DNA from 3 places in the Blastococcus sp. HT6-30 genome. Region 3 is predicted to be linked to each of the others. Evidence: riboswitches for the same ligand, from Rfam matches in the RefSeq annotation. Region 3 holds a riboswitch; each other region holds the start of a gene.
The links. Region 3 has a riboswitch for cyclic di-AMP ahead of ABC795_RS11645 (NlpC/P60 family protein). Riboswitches for the same ligand answer to the same signal wherever they lie in the genome.
Positions count from the first base shown of each region.

Region 1: it holds a riboswitch for cyclic di-AMP, as region 3 does, so the genes downstream of both, ABC795_RS09815 (hypothetical protein) here and ABC795_RS11645 (NlpC/P60 family protein) in region 3, are expected to answer to the same signal.
Region 2: it holds a riboswitch for cyclic di-AMP, as region 3 does, so the genes downstream of both, ABC795_RS10390 (transglycosylase SLT domain-containing protein) here and ABC795_RS11645 (NlpC/P60 family protein) in region 3, are expected to answer to the same signal.

Region 1 covers NZ_CP155792.1:2,027,654-2,033,569, reverse strand. Annotated here, with positions in the region: gene ABC795_RS09820 (bifunctional 3'-5' exonuclease/DNA polymerase) at 1-1,237, shown strand, start outside; cyclic di-AMP (ydaO/yuaA leader) riboswitch at 1,390-1,552, shown strand; gene ABC795_RS09815 (hypothetical protein) at 1,821-2,720, shown strand; gene ABC795_RS09810 (hypothetical protein) at 2,937-3,212, opposite strand; gene ABC795_RS09805 (protein kinase) at 3,374-5,275, shown strand; gene ABC795_RS09800 (NADPH:quinone oxidoreductase family protein) at 5,300-5,916, opposite strand, start outside.
Region 2 covers NZ_CP155792.1:2,144,339-2,150,254, reverse strand. Annotated here, with positions in the region: gene ABC795_RS10405 (NAD(P)/FAD-dependent oxidoreductase) at 1-418, shown strand, start outside; gene ABC795_RS10400 (SDR family NAD(P)-dependent oxidoreductase) at 418-1,257, shown strand; gene ABC795_RS10395 (50S ribosomal protein L11 methyltransferase) at 1,458-2,120, shown strand; cyclic di-AMP (ydaO/yuaA leader) riboswitch at 2,245-2,389, shown strand; gene ABC795_RS10390 (transglycosylase SLT domain-containing protein) at 2,584-3,450, shown strand; gene ABC795_RS10385 (glycoside hydrolase family 3 N-terminal domain-containing protein) at 3,551-4,786, opposite strand; gene ABC795_RS10380 (hypothetical protein) at 4,975-5,355, shown strand; gene ABC795_RS10375 (IS110 family transposase) at 5,366-5,916, opposite strand, start outside.
Region 3 covers NZ_CP155792.1:2,410,728-2,416,643, reverse strand. Annotated here, with positions in the region: gene ABC795_RS11660 (Rieske 2Fe-2S domain-containing protein) at 1-487, shown strand, start outside; gene ABC795_RS11655 (hemerythrin domain-containing protein) at 484-966, shown strand; gene ABC795_RS11650 (DUF5925 domain-containing protein) at 976-2,067, opposite strand; gene ABC795_RS11645 (NlpC/P60 family protein) at 2,191-2,727, opposite strand; cyclic di-AMP (ydaO/yuaA leader) riboswitch at 2,743-2,902, opposite strand; gene ABC795_RS11640 (carboxyl transferase domain-containing protein) at 3,239-5,916, shown strand, end outside.

The sequences.
Region 1 (5,916 bases), 380 kb from region 3:
GCGCGACCGGCTCGCCCTGCTGCTCGCGGCGGAGTCCGCCGGCGCTCTGGTGGCCGCCGAGATGACGTACACCGGCCTGCCCTGGCGGGCCGACGTGCACGAGCGCCTGCTGACCGCGCTGCTCGGCCCCCGCCCGGTGGCCGGCGGGAGGCCGGCGGTGCTCGAGCGGCTGCTCGGCGAGATCCGCGCGGCGCTGGGCGCACCGTTGCTCAACCCCGACTCGCCGGCCGAGCTGCTGCGAGCGCTCCAGCAGGCCGGTCTCCCGGTGGCCGACACCCGTTCGTGGAGCCTCGCGCAGCTGGACCACCCCGTGATCCCCGCGCTTCTCGAGTACAAGAAGTTGATGCGGCTGCTCACGGCCAACGGCTGGAGCTGGCTGGAGACCTGGGTGCAGGAGGGGCGGTTCCGCTCCTCCTTCCTCCCCGGCGGGGTCGTCACGGGGCGGTGGGCCTCCACCGGCGGCGGCGCGCTCTCGGTGCCCACGCTCATCCGACCCGCGGCGGTCGCGGACGACGGCTGGCGGTTCGTCGTCGCCGACGTAGCCCAGCTGGAACCGCGGGTGCTCGCAGGGATGAGCGCCGACACCGCAATGGCCGAGGCGGCGCGCGCCTCGGACCTCTACGAGGGCATGGTCGCCGGTGGGGCGGTGGCGTCCCGGGCAGAGGCCAAGCTGGGCATCCTCGGCGCCATGTACGGCGGGACCCGCGGGGAGAGCGGCCGCATGATGCCCCGGCTCACCCGCCGCTACCCGCGTGCCATCGGCCTGGTCGAGGAGGCGGCCCGGGCGGGGGAGCGCGGCGAGGTGGTGCACACCCTGCTGGGCCGGGGGGCGCCGTCGCCGACCGGGGCGTGGGCGCAGCGGGCGGTCGAGCTCGGGGAGCCCGCGGAGCAGGCCGGCTCGCGGGGGGACCGCGACCGCGCCCGCCGTGCGTGGGGCCGGTTCACCCGCAACTTCGTCGTCCAGGGCACCGGCGCGGAGTGGGCGCTGTGCTGGATGGCCGACCTGCGCAACCGGTTGTGGCGGCTGGGCGGGGCCGGGTCGCCGGCCGAGCGGCCGCACCTGGCCTTCTTCCTGCACGACGAGGTCGTCGTGCACGCTCCGGAACACCTGGCCGACGACGTGGTGGAGGTGGTGCGGGCCGCCGCGTCCACCGCCGGGCGCCTGCTGTTCGGCGCGTTCCCGGTGGACTTCCCGCTCGACGTCGCCGTCGTCCGGTCGTGGGCCGACGCCGGCTGAGCCGGGGTCCGCCCTACACCGCCGGGGGGGCGGTGAGGGGCAGGCGACACACGTCACGCCGTGGAAATAACCGGCTCTCGATTGTCACATCTGCATAACGGCGGTTACCGTGGCCAGGTCCGATCGGTCGACACGTCCCCGTCCGGGGAGTCCGATCGGCGCCGCCGAGTCACCCACTGCGATCGCGCTGCGGGTGAGCCGGGGACCCACCGCAGCACTGGGGTGAATCCTGCGCCGAGCACGTCGGCGGCGCGGGTAGGGCTACTTCCCGCCCGAATCCGTCAGCTAACCCGGTAGGCGGCAACGGAAGAAACGGAGAGCCGCCGCATGGCGCGCCCTTGCACCGCCGCACGTCCCTGCACCACCCGGCACCGCCGCATCCGGGTGCGCCCGCGGAACTGACCGCGCCCACGCACGGCGCCCCGCCGGCTGTCGCCCACCACCGAGCACTTCCCGCTCGACCGGCTCCCCGCCGTCTCCCGGTGGCCCAGGCAGTCGTCCCGGCGCCGGCGCCCTGCTGCCCGCACCCCGCCGCGGCCCGCCCTCCGGCCGGCCGCGCGACACCCTCGGAGCTCCCGTACCCATGAATGTCCGCACCACCACCTCCGGCCGCCGCTGCCCGCCGGCGCACGTCCGCCGTCCCGCCCTGTACCTGGGTGCCGCCGCCGCCGGCGCGCTCCTCGTCAACGTCCTCGTCGGCGCTGAGCCGGCGGCGCAGGCCGAGGCCGATGCGCCCCAGTCGGTCAGCGTCGCCCAGGAGCTCGGGCTCACCGCCCAGTCCGGCCCGATCGACGTGACCGAGGACCTGGCCCCGCTGCAGGACCTCACCGCCAGCCGCAGCACCCGCGACGCCGAGCAGGTCGCGGCGCAGCAGGCCCAGGCCGCTGCCGACCAGGCGGAGCTCGACCGGCAGAAGGCCGAGGCGGAGGCCGCAGCCCGTGCCGAGGCGGAGGCCAAGGCCAAGGCCGAGGCGGAGGCCGCCGTGGCCGCGGAGGCAGCGGCACCGGCTGCCGCGGCACCGGCTGCCCCGGCACCGGCTGCAGCGGCACCGGCGGCCGCGAGCCGGAGCCGGCAGGCGCCGGTGTCCAGCTCGCCGGCCGCCTCGGTGGCCGCGTCGGCGGTCGCGCGGATCAGCAACAGCGCCGGAGCCGTCAGGCCGCAGGCCCAGGCCGCGGCCGACGCCGTGGTCAGCAACGTGCCGGGTGCGGCGAGCATCACGATCGGCGGCACGCGCGCCAGCGCGGCCGATCCGGGTGGTCACCCGTCCGGGCTGGCGCTGGACTACATGGTCATGTCCAACGCGGCGCTCGGGGACGCCATCGTCGCGTACCACCGCGCACACTGGGCCGAGCTCGGGGTGGACTACATCATCTGGCAGCAGCGCATGCTGTCGTCCGCGAACGGCTCCTGGCAGCCCATGGGGAACCGGGGCAGCCCCACGGCCAACCACATGGACCACCCGCACGTGAACTACCGGGGCTGAGCGCCGACGCCCCGGGCCCGCCCGGGCCCGGGGCCGCTCGACCCCCGGACGACGTAGCGTCAGCTTCCGGACGACCGACAGCGGCAGCATCCGCATGGCCAGGGCGATCGGTACCCAGGGCCCACACGGACGTGCTGATCTCTCTCCGAGCGGATGGAGCCGTGGGCGATCGACGTGCTCATGCGTCGGGGCGTGCCGACCGGCTCCGCCCGTCGGTCAGCCCGGTTCGGCGGGGACGGACCCGGTGCCGACCAGGGCCCGTGCCAGCGCCGCCGAACGGAGCAGCGGCAGCTGCCGACCGATCCGCGCGGCGGCGTCGAGGTGGTCGAGCAGCAGCTGCCGGCCGGCGGCGGAGAGCCCGGTCACCGAGCCGGCGTCGACGCGCACCGGCTCGCCGCCGTAGTGCTGCAGGAAGGTGTCGACGACGGCGTCGTCGACCTCCCCGGCCAGGCACAGCACCCGGCCGCCAACGGTGTCGAGCAGCCGGACCACGCGATGCACCAGCGCGGACGGACGGGAGGGGAGCGGGTGCACCGCCCCGGTCTGACCTCCTCGGGGCCGACGGGGTTCGGCTGCGGCCGGGACGGGCACCCACAAGGGCACGGGCGACGGGCGAGGACGGCCTCGCGGGGACCAGCACGAGGGAATCGGGAGTGACCACGGCCGAGACCAGCCGGCAGATCCTCGGCGACCGGTACGAGCTGCGCGACCTGATCGCCGTCGGCGGGATGGGTCAGGTGTGGCGGGCCCGCGACGTGCTGCTCGACCGTTGGGTGGCCGTCAAGGTGCTGCGCAGCGAGTACGCCGACAACCCGGTGTTCGTGGCGCGGTTCCGCACGGAGGCCCGGAACGCCGCCAGCCTCAGCCACCCCAACATCGCCGCAGTCCTCGACTACGGTGAGTCGACGGCGGAGGGCACCGGCGAGCACCTCGCCTACCTCGTCATGGAGCTGGTCGACGGGCCGCCGCTGTCGGCGCTGCTGGCCGAGGACGGGTCGCTCGGCACCGGCGCCGCCCTCTCGGTCCTGCAGCAGGCCGCGGCCGCGCTCGCCGCCGCCCACCGGGCCGGTGTGGTGCACCGCGACGTCAAGCCGGCCAACATCCTGCTGACCCACGACGGCACCGTGAAGCTCACCGACTTCGGCATCTCCTGGTCGGCGGGCAGCGTGCCGCTGACGCAGACCGGCCAGGTGATCGGCACGGCGCAGTACATGTCCCCCGAGCAGGCCAGGGGCGAGCACGTCGGCCCGGCGAGCGACGTCTACGCCCTGGGGCTGGTCGGCTACGAGACCCTCGCCGGGCACGCCGCCTTCGACGGCGACAACCCGGTGACCGTCGCGCTCAAGCAGGTGCAGGAGCACCCCGAGCCCCTGCCCGCCGAGCTGCCGCGGGACGTCCGCGCCCTCATCGACGCCGCGCTGGTCAAGGACCCCGACGACCGCCTGCCCGACGGGAACGCCTTCCTGCACGCGGTCGAGGAGACGATGCACGGCCCGCCGGACACCGCGTCCCTCACCCGGCCGGTGGCCGTCGTGGCGGCCGCCCGCGCGACCGGCTCCGGGGGCGGCACGGGCGCGCACCGGGGGACCGGTTCGGTCGGGGAGGCCGGCCCCCGCCGGGAGACGCCGGCAGAGCGACCCGCGGGGCGCCGGCCGCTCCTCCTGGTCCTCCTCCCGGTCCTCGCCTTCCTCCTGCTCGGCGGAGGCGTGGCCGCCCTGCTCGCCGCGTCGGCCTCCGATCCCGGCGGTGCGGCCGGGGCCGTCGAGTCGCAGCCGGTCGCCGAGGTGGACCTGGTGGCCGCGGACTACGTCGGGCGGCCGGTCGAGGAGGTCGTCGCCGAACTCAGCGCGCTCGGCCTGACCGTGCGGCTGCAGGAGGACCCGACCCCGGGCGGTGTCGCGGGGACCGTGACCGGAGTCGAGGCCGCCGATGCGCGACCCGAGCCCGGGGACGAGGTCCTCGTCCGCGTCGCGGCACCACCCGCCGCGCCGGACACGTCGTCGTCGACCGACGGCGGCGGCGCCACGGCGCCCGCGCCCGCCCCGGCCCCTGCGCCCGCCCCGGCGCCCGCCCCTGCGCCCGCGCCCGCCCCTGCGCCCGCGCCCGCGCCGGCCCCGGCGCCCGCTCCTGCGCCCGCGCCGGCCCCGGCGCCCGCGCCGGCCCCGGCGCCCGCGCCGGCCCCCCGGCCCGAACTCCGGCCCGAGCCGGCGGCCACGACGACGGAGCCGCCGGCCGTCGACGAGTCGGCGCCCGGGACGTCCGCGCCCAGCAGCCCGGCCGGCGATCCCACCGATCCGGGCACCGGCACACCGACCACCCCGGCCGACGAGGGGACCGGGACGCCGACCACTCCCGCCGACGAGGGGGAGGAGCCGACCACCCCCGTCGCCGAGCCGGAGACCCCGTCCACCACCGGGACGACGGAGACTCCGGCCACCGGGACGACGGAGACCCCGTCCACCACCGGGACGACGGAGACCCCGACCACCCCGGAGGGCGAGGATGACGGCGACGCGGGTGATCCGGAGGACGGCACGGCCGACCCCCGGGTCTGACCTGGGGCCTGCCCCCCGGGTCGGTCAGCCGCGGACCCGGAGCAGCACCTTCCCGGTGGCGCGGCGCTCGTCGAGCTCGGCGACGGCCTCGGCTGCATCGGCCAGCTCGTGGACCGAGCCCAGGGGCGGGTCCAACCGGCCCTGCTCGAGGAGCGGAGCCAGCTCCGCCCACTGCTCCTTCGGGTAGCCCGGCTCGCCACCCGACCAGAACGCGCCCCAGCCGACGCCGACCACCGACACGTTGTTCAGGAGCAGCCGGTTCACCTTCACCGTGGGGATGTCGCCGCCGGTGAAGCCCAGGACGAGGAGCCGGCCCTCCCGGCCCAGGCTGCGCAGCGAGTCGGTGAACCGGTCGCCGCCGACCGGGTCGACGACGACGTCCACGCCCCGCCCGCCGGTGAGTTCCTTGACGCGGTCGCGGAACCCCTCGGCGAGGACGACCTCGTCGGCGCCGGCGGCCCGGGCGACCTCGCCCTTGGCCTCGGTCGAGACAACGGCGAGCACGCGGGCGTCCGCGGCACGGGCGAGCTGGACGGCCGCCGTCCCGAGGCCGCCGGCCGCGCCGTGCACCAGCACGGTCTCGCCGGCCGCCAGCCGACCCCGGCGGTGCAGCGCGAAGTGCATCGTCAGGTAGTTCATCG
Region 2 (5,916 bases), 270 kb from region 3:
GGACGGAGAGCCCGTCGAGCTGCCCGAGACGGTCTCCTACAAGGGGATGATGCTCTCCGGCGTGCCCAACTTCGCCATGGTCATCGGCTACACCAACGCCTCCTGGACGCTCAAGGCCGACCTGGTCAACGGCTACGTCGTCCGGCTCCTGGACCACATGGACGCGCACGGCTACGTGTCGGCGACCCCGGTCGCCCCGCCGGAGGGGGCCGACGCGCCGTTCCTGGACCTTGCGGCCGGGTACGTGCAGCGCAGTCTCGCCGGCCTGCCCAAGCAGGGCGGCCGCGCGCCCTGGCGGCTGCACCAGAACTACCTGCGCGACGTCGCGCTGATGCGCCGCGGCTCCCTGGAGGACGAGGGCATGACCTTCCAGCCGCGAGCGCTGGCCGGCGCCGTCGCCGAGCGGACGATGGCGTGATGGGTCCCTACGCGTTCGCGGGCGGAACGGCCGTCGTCACCGGCGCGGCGAGCGGCATCGGCGAAGCGCTCGCCGCGCAGCTGGCCGGGCGGGGCAGCCACCTGGTGCTGCTGGACCGCGATGCCGAGCGGCTCGAGGGGGTGGCCGGGCGGATCCGTGCCGACCACCCGGGGCTGCGGATCGCCACCCACGTAGCCGACCTCGCCGACGACGAGGCGACCGCCCGGGTGGCGGCGACGCTCGTCGCCGAGCACCCGGAGACGACGCTGCTGGTCAACAACGCCGGGGTCGCGCTCGGCGGGCGCTTCGACCAGGTCACCCTGGAGGAGTTCGAGTGGGTGATGGCGATCAACGTGCGCGCCGTCGTCCAGCTCACCCACGCCCTGCTGCCGGTGCTCAAGACGCACCCCGGCGCGCACGTGGTGAACGTGTCCAGCGTCTTCGGCATCGTCGCCCCGGCCGGCCAGGCCGCCTACGCGGCCAGCAAGTTCGCCGTCCGGGGGTTCACCGAGGCGCTGCGGCACGAGCTGGCCGAGGACGGCATCGGCGTGACTGTGGTGCACCCCGGCGGCGTCCGCACGCGCATCGCCGAGAGCGCCCGGACCGGCTCGGGCGTGTCGGTGGCGGAGTACGAGGAGGGGCGCAAGCGGTTCGCCACGCTGCTCCGGATGCCGCCGGAGGACGCCGCCGCGCAGATCGTCGCGGCGATCGAGCGTCGTCGTCCGCGGCTGCTGATCGGCTGGACCGCGAAGGTTCCCGACGTGCTCGTGCGGCTCGTGCCGGGCAGCTACTGGCGGCTGATCGCCCGTCGGGCGGCACCGGCGAAGCCGACGAGCTGACCGGTCGCGGCGCTCCGGGAGCGTTCCCCGAGGCGTCCCCGGATCAGCACCTGCAACTCCGGGAGCAACGCCCGGATGGTGGGCGTCGACGAGGCGCTGGGTCTCCGGCCGACCGGGGAAGCTGCCGTCGTGGGCGCCCCAGGCCTGAGCGACGGCACCTCGATTGCGCCGTCGTCCCGCCGGTGCGGTTGACTGCCCCGGTGCCGGCCGACCGTCCCGTCCCCCCGGAGTTCGTCCGCGCCCACACCCGCGCGGTGCGGCCCGAACTGGTGCCCGAGGTGGAGCTGCTGGTGGCCGCCGACGTCGTCGCCCTGTGGGAGGCCATGGAGACCGAGCAGGGGCGCACCTCCACCGATCCGCCGTTCTGGGCGGCGGCCTGGCCGGGCGGACAGGCGCTGGCGCGGTACGTGCTCGACCACCCCGACCTGGTCGCGGGGCGGGCGGTGCTGGATCTCGGCGCCGGCAGCGGGCTGGTCGCCGTGGCGGCGGTCCGTGCCGGGGCGACGTCCGTGCTCGCCAGCGACGTCGACCCCTTCGCGCTGACCGCCGTGATCGTGAACGCCGAGCGGAACGGAACGCCGGGCATCACGCCGGTGGGTGACGTGCTGGGCGCCGAACCGCCGGACGTGGCGGTGATCCTGGCCGGCGACGTCTGCTACGACCGAGAGATGACCGACCGGGTGCTGCCCTTCCTGGAGGCCGCACGTGCCCGCGGCGTGGAGGTGCTGGTCGGCGATCCGGGGCGCGTCTACCTCCCGGAGGACCGGCTGCAGTCCCTGGCCGCCTACGACGTGCCCGACACCGAACCGTCGCCAGGCCGGCCCGCACCGGTGCGCCGGACCACCGTCTGGCGGTTGCCCTGAGGGTCGCGTCACGTTCCTTTTCCCGGCAGGGGATTGTCACGAACGGATAACGCTGGTTACCGTGGGCCCCGCCCGGCCGTTCGTTCTCTCCCCACCCGGGGAGGTCCGCCGGGCGCCGCCGAGTCGCCCGCTGCCGTCGAGTTGCGGGCGAGCCGGGGACCCACCGCAGCACTGGGGTGAATCGCGCGCCGAGCACGTGGCGGCGCGGGTAGGGCCGCTTCCCGCCCGAATCCGTCAGCTGACCCGGTAGGCGGCACGACGGAAGAAACGGAGAGCCGCCGCGTGGTGACCCTGCGGGCCCACCCTGTAAGGAACCGCAGCCGGTACGGGGCCTCGCGCGCGCCTTCCCCGCGCTGAGCGCCCGGGCGCACCACCCGACCGCCGCTGCCACTCGACCACCCCGCAGCAGTCCGTGCAGCCTCCGCTGCCCCGCTGTGCCCCGCCCCTGGAGCAGTTCCTCCCCATGAAGCTTCGCGCCACCTCGATCACCCGCGCCCTCCGGCCCGAGGGCGGACGGCGTAGCGCCGGCCGGGTCCGCCGTCCGGCGCTGCTGCTGGCCGTCGTCGCCGCCGGCGGGCTGATCGCCAACGTCGTCGTCACCGACGAGCCGACCGCGCAGGACGAGCCGCAGCTGGCGTCGGTCAGCGTCGCCGAGCAGCTCGGGATCACCGCCGAGGCGCCCGCCGCCGACACGGTGCAGTCCGCCGTCGACAGCCTCGCCCCGCTGGCGGCGAGCCGCAGCGAGCGCGCCGCCGAGCGGGCTGCGGCCGCCGAGGCCCGGGCCGCCGCGGAGCAGGCCGAGCTCGATCGCCGGGCCGCCGAGGAGGCGGCCCGCATCGCGGCCGAGGAGGCCGCCCGCGCCGAGGCCGCCCGCGCCGAGGCCGCCCGCGCCGAGGCCGCCCGCGCCGAGGCCGCCCGCGCCGAGGCCGCCCGCGCCGAAGCCGCGCGCGCGGAGACGGCTCGTGCCGAGGCCGCCCGCGCCCAGGCAGCCGTCCCCGCTCCGGCGCGCGCGACCAGCGCCCCGGCGGCACCTGCCGCCCCTGCCGGGTCGTTCAAGCAGTACGCGATGAGCAAGGTCGGCAGCGCCGGCGAGTTCAGCTGCCTGGAGAGCCTGTGGGGCAAGGAGAGCGGCTGGAACCCCAACGCGCAGAACCCGACCAGCACCGCGTACGGCATCCCGCAGTTCCTCAACTCGACGTGGGCCGGGACGGGCATCGCCAAGACCTCCGACGGCTACCGGCAGATCGACGCCGGGCTGATCTACATCGAGAACCGCTACGGCTCGCCGTGCGGCGCGTGGTCGCACTCGCGGGCGACCGGCTGGTACTGAGCGCAGCTGGCTCCCCCGATCACCCACCGACCAGATCGGTGATCTCGTCCCCTTCACGCGCGTGATGGGGGGGAGATCGCCGAACTCGTCGTTTCCGGGCTCAGCCGAGGAGGCCGGCCTCGGCCTTGGCGGTGAGGGCGGTGCGGACGGCGGCGTCGACGGTCGCGGCGAAGGCGGGGTCGGTCTCCGCTCGGGCCACGGCGGCGTCGACCATCTCCGGCACCAGACCGGCGTCGACGGTCAGCACCAGCGTGCCCCCGGCCGCGAGGAAGCGGACGGCGCGCTCGCCCGGCGGGATGTCCGCCACCGCCTCGGCGGCACCCAGGTCGTCGGAGACGACCACCCCGTCGAAGTCCAGCCGGTCGCGGAGCAGGTCGGTGACCACGGCGCGGGAGAACGCGGCCTGCTCCTCCGGGTCGATTCGGGGATAGGTCGCCGACGACGTCATCACGAACGGGTCGGCCGCGGTGCGGGCGAGCGCATCGGCGAAGGCGGTGACCTGCTCGTCGCCGGCGGCGGTCACCGGGTCGACGACGTCGCTGGTGATGTCGGTGTTCTCGGACACCCGGCCCAGGCCGGGGAAGTGCTTGAACGTCGGGACGACGCCGTGCGATGCCAGCCCGTCGGCCATCGTCGCGGCAGCGGCTGCCACCGCGGGGCCGGCGCCGGCGTACTGCCGGCCGAACGCGCTGATCGGCGCGTTGCCCGCCTCGGTGCCCGGGGGAACGACGTCGGCCACCGGGGCGAGGTTGAGGTTCAGGCCGGCACCGGACATCGCGGCTCCCAGCCGGTCGGCGAGCGCACCGAGCTCGCCGACCGCCAGCACCCCCTGCTCCACCGCCGGCGGGAGCACGTCGAACCCGGAGCCTTTGAGGGTCTGGACTGCGCCACCCTCCTGGTCGGCGGCGATCCAGAGGTCGGGGCCGGGCGCCGCCTCCTGCCAGGCGGCCGTGGTGGCGGCGAGCTCCGGTGCGGCCAAGGTGGTCCGGCCCTGCAGGAAGACCCCGCCGACCCCCTCGCCGACGACGGCCGTGCCCGCGCCCAGCCCGTCCAGCGGAACGCCGGCCACGAACAGCTGCGACACCTGAGCCCGGCGGTCCAGTCCGGCGAGCACGGCGTCCACGGACACGTCCGCCGACGTCTGCTCGGGCGATGGGGGAGTGGTGGTGGCCGTCGCGGGTCCGCCGCCGGAGAAGGAGGCCGGTCGGACGGGCGTGGAGGCGTAGCCGGTCAGCGCGGCGACGACGACGGCCGCGAGGAGCAGGGACCGCGCCCGGTCCGGCCGTCGGATGGGCGCGGAACCCGCCCGGGACGTCGTCGTGCGGTGTGTGGGCATCTCCCCGAGTGTTGCCCGGGCCGCCCCGGGAGCCGGGGAGATGGTGGCCGTGTCGCAGTCGGGTGACCCTGAGCCGCTACCCGGGCGACGGAGGAGGAGATCCGGAACCGCCCCGCCGACGGCTGACCGGGCACCGTCGGCCCGTCCTGCCTAGGGTCGGGGGGGGCAGGACAGCCGGAGGGGGAGCGATGACCGAGGCCGACGGCGACCGCACCGACCCGCAGAGCGGGATCGTAGGGCGGTCGATCGACGAGTTCGTGAGCCAGCTGCGGTTCTTCACCGACCGCGCCCGCACCCTGGCCGGCAGTGCGACGTCCCGGCTCCCGCTGCCGGCCCTGCCCAGTCCGCCCGGCGCGATGTCGGCCGCCCAGCTGCGCGCGATCATGGAGATGGTGACCGCGCAGCGCACCTCGATCGCGGCGATGCGGGCCCAGTTGGACGCCTTCGACCAGCAGCTCGCCGTCTTCGAGCGGATCCTCGACCCGCTGGTGGAGTGGAGCGGCTCGTGGGCCCGGTTGGAGGAGGCCGTCGGCGACCTCGTCCGCCGGGAGCCGCCGCCCGGGGGCTGAGAGCCCTGTGTCAACCCGCGGCGGTCAGGAGTTGTTGTAGGCCGTTGTAGCGGGCGGGGTCGTAGGCGGTGTTGTCGGTCCAGCAGCGCCAGATGATCCGGCACCAGGCTCGGGCGAGGATGCGAACGGCGTGAGGGTGGCGGGCGCCACGGTCGCGGGCTCGCTGGTAGATGTCGGCGGCCCAGGGGCTGGCCTGGCGGCTGTCGGCGGCGAAGTCGATGAGTGCTTCTCGCAGCTTCTTGTCGCAGGAGTGCCGGAACGCGACGTGATGGCGTTTGCCGCTGGCCCGGGTCGAGGGCGCCACTCCAGCTGCGGCGGCCAGGGCGGTGTCGTCGGGGAAGCGGGCGCGGCAATCACCGATCTCAGCCAGCAGCAGCGCGGCGCGGTTGATGCCGGCGCGGGGCAGGCTGGTGAAGACCGTGGCGTCGTGATGCAGGGCGAGGCTTTCCGCGATGGCCTTGTCGAGGACGTCGATGCGAGCCCGGAGGTCGCTCAGCGTGGCGACGAGCTGCTCGGTGACGGTGGCGCAGGCGGCGCCCGCGGGACCGGGAAGCCCGGCTG
Region 3 (5,916 bases):
CACGGTGCGGGCGCGGGTGACGGCCGCCGCCGGCTACGCCGTCGTCCTCACCAGCGGTTACCTGGGCGGCGTCCTGTCCTACCGCCACCGGCTCGGCGTCGACCACTCCGCGGCCGGCCGGTCGCCCCGCACCTTCACCCCGGTCGCGCGCCTGGCCGACCTCCCCGACGGCGAGCCGTTCGGCGCCGACGTCGACGGCGTTCCGGTGGTGCTCGTCCGCACCGACGGCGCGGTCCGGGCGGTCAGCGGGCGCTGCCCGCACATGGGCGGTCCGATGGGGGAGGGCTGGCTGCACCGCGACGAGCTGGTCTGCCCGTGGCACGGGTCGCGCTTCGACCTCGACACCGGGGAGCCGGCGCAGGGGCCGGCCACGGCCCCGCTGCCCTGCTACGACACCCGCATCAGCGACGGCGCGGTGGAGGTGCGGCGGCGGGCCCGGTGGCGCAGCCCGACGGCGATCACCACGGAGGAGGAGGCGTCCCGATGAAGGCCGACGAGGTGCTGATCGCACACCACGACGTGCTGCGCGGGCTGCTCCGCGAGCTGGCGGAGACCACCGAGGCGCAGGCCGACCGGCGGGAGGAGCTCCGGAACCGGTTCCTCCGCGAGATCGAGATCCACGCCCAGATCGAGGACGAGCTGTTCTACCCCGCCGTACCCGACGTCTCCCCGCTGCTGGCGCTCGCGCACGCCGAGCACCGGCAGATCGACGACCAGGTCGCGACCGTCATGCGCACGGACGTCACCGATCCGGAGTTCGCCGGCGAGGTGCGCATGCTGGAGAAGACGGTGCGCCATCACACGATGGAGGAGGAGCAGCGGATGTTCCCCCAGTCGCACGCCCTGGGAGAGGAGCGCCTCGAGGAGCTCGGCGATCAGTTGCGCGCACGGCAGCAGGAGCTGGCCCGGTCGGGCGGGATGCGGCTGATCGTGCGGCTCAAGCGGGCCACCCTCCGCTCCGTGTGACGGCCGCCCTCAGAGATAGCCGCCGGGTTCCGCCGCCCGCGCCTCGGTCGGGTGCACGCGCTCCTCGCGCCGGGCGTACAGCTCCGCCAGCGTCATCGGGCGCTCGGGAGCGGGAGCGCCGTCGCCCAGCCACGCCTGCGCCTCGTCCGGCGACAGCAGCTCGAACTCCACCTGGCTCAGGCACCGGCCGGGGCGGGTGATCGCCGGGTGCAGGCGGCCGACGTCCTCGTTGGTGGTCAGCAGGACCAGCACCCGGAGTCCGTGGCCGAGGATGCCGTCGCAGAGGTTCAGCAGCCGGCCCAGCGATGCGCCGGCCCGCACCTTGGCGTCCGAGCGCAGGTACTCGTCGCAGTCCTCCGCCACCACCAGCCGCCACCGGCCGTCGTCGTCCTCGTCCTCGTCGACCCCCGCCACCTGCAGCAGGTACTGCGGCTCGGCGAAGAGCCGCTCGGGGTCCATCACGTAGTGCACCCGGCACCAGTCCGACCACTCCCGGCCGAGGGCCCGCACGGCCGTCGTCTTCCCCGTTCCGGGGACGCCGTGCCACAGCACCAGGCGCCCGGCCCGCCCCGACATGTCGGTGGCCGTCATGAGGGCTGCCAGCGACCGCCGCGTCCGCTCCGGGTAGTTGACCGCAGCCTCGGCCCAGCTGGGTGCGGTCACCCGGCGCGAGGACTCCAGCCCGCCGTTCGAGCCGCCCGACCAGAAAGCCATCTGCACCTCGCCCTCCGGTGCGGCCGTGACCTGCTCGGCGCCGGTGACGACCTGCGCCACCAGCGCCTCGACGGCGGCCAGGTCGGCACCGACGACGTCGACCGTCGTCATCCGGTTCGCCACCTCCAGCCGCGCCAGCAGCCCCGGCAGGGCGGCGACGACCGTGCGGGAGCTGCCGTCCTTGCGGTCCAGGCGCAGCACCGCGCCGTCGGGGAGCAGCGGCAGCGGGTCCGCCACGGCGCCGGTCACCTCGCCGCTCCGCTGGTAGGGCATGCCGCCGTCCCACTGCGCCTGCACCAGCATTCCGCTGGCGAAGTCGAACCGGTCCAGCCACAGGCCCGGCCGCAGGAACCCGTGCGGAGGAGGGGACTGGAGGTGGTCGGTCACGGCTCTCCCTGCACAGGCGGTCGTCGGGCACGGACGGTAACCCGGAGGGGTGTCAGGACGCCCGGACGGCGATGCCCCCGGCCGCGGGAGCAGCCGGGGGCATCGACGCGGAGCGCGTCCCGATCAGGCGACCCGGCGGGCGGTGTTGTAGCCCCACATCGAGTCGACCGGCACGACCGCGACCGGCTGGCCGAAGGTCGAGGAGTGCACCATCAGCCCGTCGCCGATGTACATGCCGACGTGGCCCACCGGGTCGTAGAAGAAGATCAGGTCACCGGGCTGCAGGGCGGCGCGGCTCACGGGAACGCCCGCGGTCGACTGCGCCCGCGAGGTCCGCGGGATCTCGACGCCGGCGGCCTGGTAGGCCGACCAGGTCAGGCCGGAGCAGTCGTAGCCGCCGGGGCCCGTGCCGCCCCAGACGTAGGGCTTGCCCACCTGGGCGAGCGCGGTGTCGACCGCGACCTGGGCGGCATGGTCCGGCGCCGCCACCGGGGCGGAGGCGAGGGCCACCGGAGTCGCCGCGACCGGAGCGGGAGCGGGAGCGGGAGCTGAGGCCGAGGCGGTCAGCGGGGTGAGGGCGATCCCCGCGCCGGTGACGAGAGCGAGCGCCGCCCCGCGGAGGGAGCGGCGGGTGGTCGAGGACGTGCGGGTGGTCGTCATGGACGACGGGTTCTCCTGTTCTCCGACAACCGCCTACCGGGTTAGCTGACGGGTTCGGGCGGGGAACTCGCCCGGCGCTCCCGGTCGTGGCCGGTCGCGCTTCACCCCAGTGCTGCGGTGGGTCCCCGGTCCGGGCGGCGGTGCGATCCGACGTCCGGTTCGGCGGTGTCCGCGCGGGTGTCACCGGGTGTGGTGACGACGGGGCCCCGGGCGGACCGCGACGACGCTAGGTCGGTCACGGAAAGGTCACAAAGCGGCCGGACGCGGCTCTCCGGGCCCTCCCGTGGCGGGCCATCCGGCCCCGCCGGGAGCGCGACTCGCCGAGCGGACCTCCGCCGATCCCGACGGCGGTCGCGACTCGTGTCCATCCGACAGCACGGAGAGCGATCGCGCGCTTACTTTTCGATGGTCAGCATGCCCCGACTGGCCGTCCACGATCGCGTGCGCAGCGTCCCGGGCGGGGCGGTGACCGGCGCCACAGCGCGTCGGAGGTCCGTGCGAGCATCGCCGGGTGGCCCGCCTGCTGATCGCCAACCGTGGTGAGATCGCCGTCCGGATCGCCCGTGCGGCGGCGGCCGAGGGGATGACGTCGGTCGCCGTCGCGCCCGCCGACGAACCCGACGCCGCGCACCTCACCGCGGCCGACGAGGCGCACCTCCTCCCCGGCAGCGGCCCGGCCGCGCACCTCGACGCCGCGGCGGTCGTCCGGGCCGCGCGCGCCACCGGCTGCGACCTCATCCACCCCGGCTACGGCTTCCTGTCCGAGGACCCGGCGCTGCCGCGGGCCTGCGAGGACGGCGGCGGACCGCTGACCGTCGTCGGCCCGGGCGCCGCGGTGCTGGAGGTCCTCGGCGACAAGGTGCGCGCCCGGGCGGCCGCCACGGCCGCCGGCGCTCCCGTTCCGCGCGGCACCGCCGACGCCGTCACGGCGGAGCAGGTGGCCGAGCTGGTGGCGGCCAGCGGCGCGGTGATGCTGAAGGCGCGGTTCGGCGGCGGCGGACGGGCCACCCGCGTCCTCCGCCGGGGCGACGACGTCGCCGCCGCCGTCGCCTCGGTCTCCGGCGAGGCCCGGGTCGCCTTCGGCAGCGACGCGCTCCTGGCCGAGGAGCTGGTCGAGGACGCCCGGCACGTCGAGGTGCAGGTGCTCGGGGACGCCGTCGCCGACGTCGTCGTCCTGGGCGACCGCGACTGCTCCCTGCAGCGCCGCCGGCAGAAGGTCGTCGAGATCGCGCCCGCGCCGAACCTGCCGGGTGCGGTCCGGAGGCGGCTGCACGACGCCGCGGCGGCGCTCGCCCGGCAGGTCGGCCTCCGGGGGCTGGCCACCGTCGAGTTCCTCGTGCCGGCCGGCGACCCCGAGCGGTTCGTCTTCCTCGAGTGCAACCCACGGCTGCAGGTCGAGCACCCGGTCACCGACGAGACCCTCGGCCTGGACCTCGTGCGGCTGCAGCTGCGCGTCGCCGCCGGCGCCACGCTCGCCGACCTCGGGCTGGCCGACGGCCCGCCCCGCGCCGTCGGGTGCGCCGTCCAGGCCCGGGTCAACGCCGAGACGCTCACCGCCGACGGCGTCGTCGTCCCCTCCGCGGGCGCGATCGCGTCGCTGGCCCTGCCCGGTGGCCCCGGCGTGCGCGTCGACACCGCGGCCCGGCCGGGCACCGAGGTCAGCCCCCGCTACGACTCCCTGCTCGCCAAGGTGGTGGTGCACGAGCGGCAGGGCGGTCTCCCCGAGGCGCTGGCGCACCTGCACCGGGCGCTGGCCGAGGTCGACGTCCGCGGCGTCGCCACGAACACCGGCGTCCTCCGGGCCCTGCTGGCGCATCCGGAGATCACCGAGGCGACCACCACCTTCGTCGACGACCACCTCGCCGACCTCGCGCCGGCCGTCGCGGCGGAAGCCGGGGAGACCGGCGACGGGCTCCGGGCGCCCGTGCCCGGCACCGTCGTCGCGATCGAGGCCGGGCCGGGCACGACCGTCGAGCCCGGAGGAGCGGTCGTCGTCCTCGAGGCGATGAAGATGGAACACGTCGTCGCGCCGCCGGCCGGTGGCACCGTCCGGCGGATCGCGGTGCGGATCGGCGAGACCGTCCGCCAGGGTGAGCTGCTCGCCGAGGTCGAGCACGCCGCGTCCGGCGGGGACGCGCAGCGCGAGGAGATGGACCTCGACGCCGACCGCCCCGACCTCGCCGAGGTCCGCCGCCGCCACGAGGCCGGCCTCGACGCGCACCGGGCGGAGGCCGTGGCCAAGCGGCACGCCCAGGGCCGGCGCACCGCGCGGGAGAACCTCGCCGACCTCGTCGACCCGGGCAGCTTTCTCGAGTACGGACCGCTGGTCTTCGCCGCCCAGGAGCGCCGCCGCAGCCGGGCGGAGCTGCAGGAGCGCACCCCCGCCGACGGCGTCGTCGGCGGGCTGGCCGACGTCAACGGCGACCTGGTGGGCCGGGAGAGAAGTGCGGCGGTCGTCGTCTCGTACGACTACACCGTGCTCGCCGGCACCCAGGGCATGCGCGGGCACCTCAAGAAGGACCGGCTGTTCGAGCTCGCCGAGAAGCGCCGGCTGCCCGTCGTGCTCTTCGCCGAGGGCGGGGGAGGGCGGCCCGGCGACGTCGACTCCACGCACGTCTCCGCGCTCGACACGATGGCCTTCACCCTGTTCGGCAAGCTCTCGGGGCTGGTGCCGACCGTGGGCATCGCCAGCGGCCGCTGCTTCGCCGGCAACGCGGCGCTGCTCGGCACCTGCGACGTCGTCATCGCCACCGAGGACGCGAACATCGGCATGGGCGGCCCGGCGATGATCGAGGGCGGTGGGCTCGGCGTCGTCACGCCGGAGGAGATCGGCCCGATCGACGTCCAGCACGCCAACGGGGTGGTCGACGTCCGGGTCGCCGACGACGCCGCCGCCGTCGCCGCGGCGCGGCAGTACCTCTCCTACTTCCAGGGGCCGGTCGCCGACTGGACCGCGCCCGACCAGCGTGCCCTCCGCCACCTGGTGCCGGAGAACCGCAAGCGGGTCTACGACATGCACGCCGTGCTGCACGCGCTGGCCGACGAGTCCTCGGTGCTCGAGCTCCGCGACGGCTGGGGCGCCGGCATGATCACCGCGCTCGCGCGGGTGGAGGGCGCGCCGCTCGGCGTCGTCGCCAACGTCCCCACCCACCTCGGCGGGGCCATCGACTCCGACGCCGCCGACAAGGC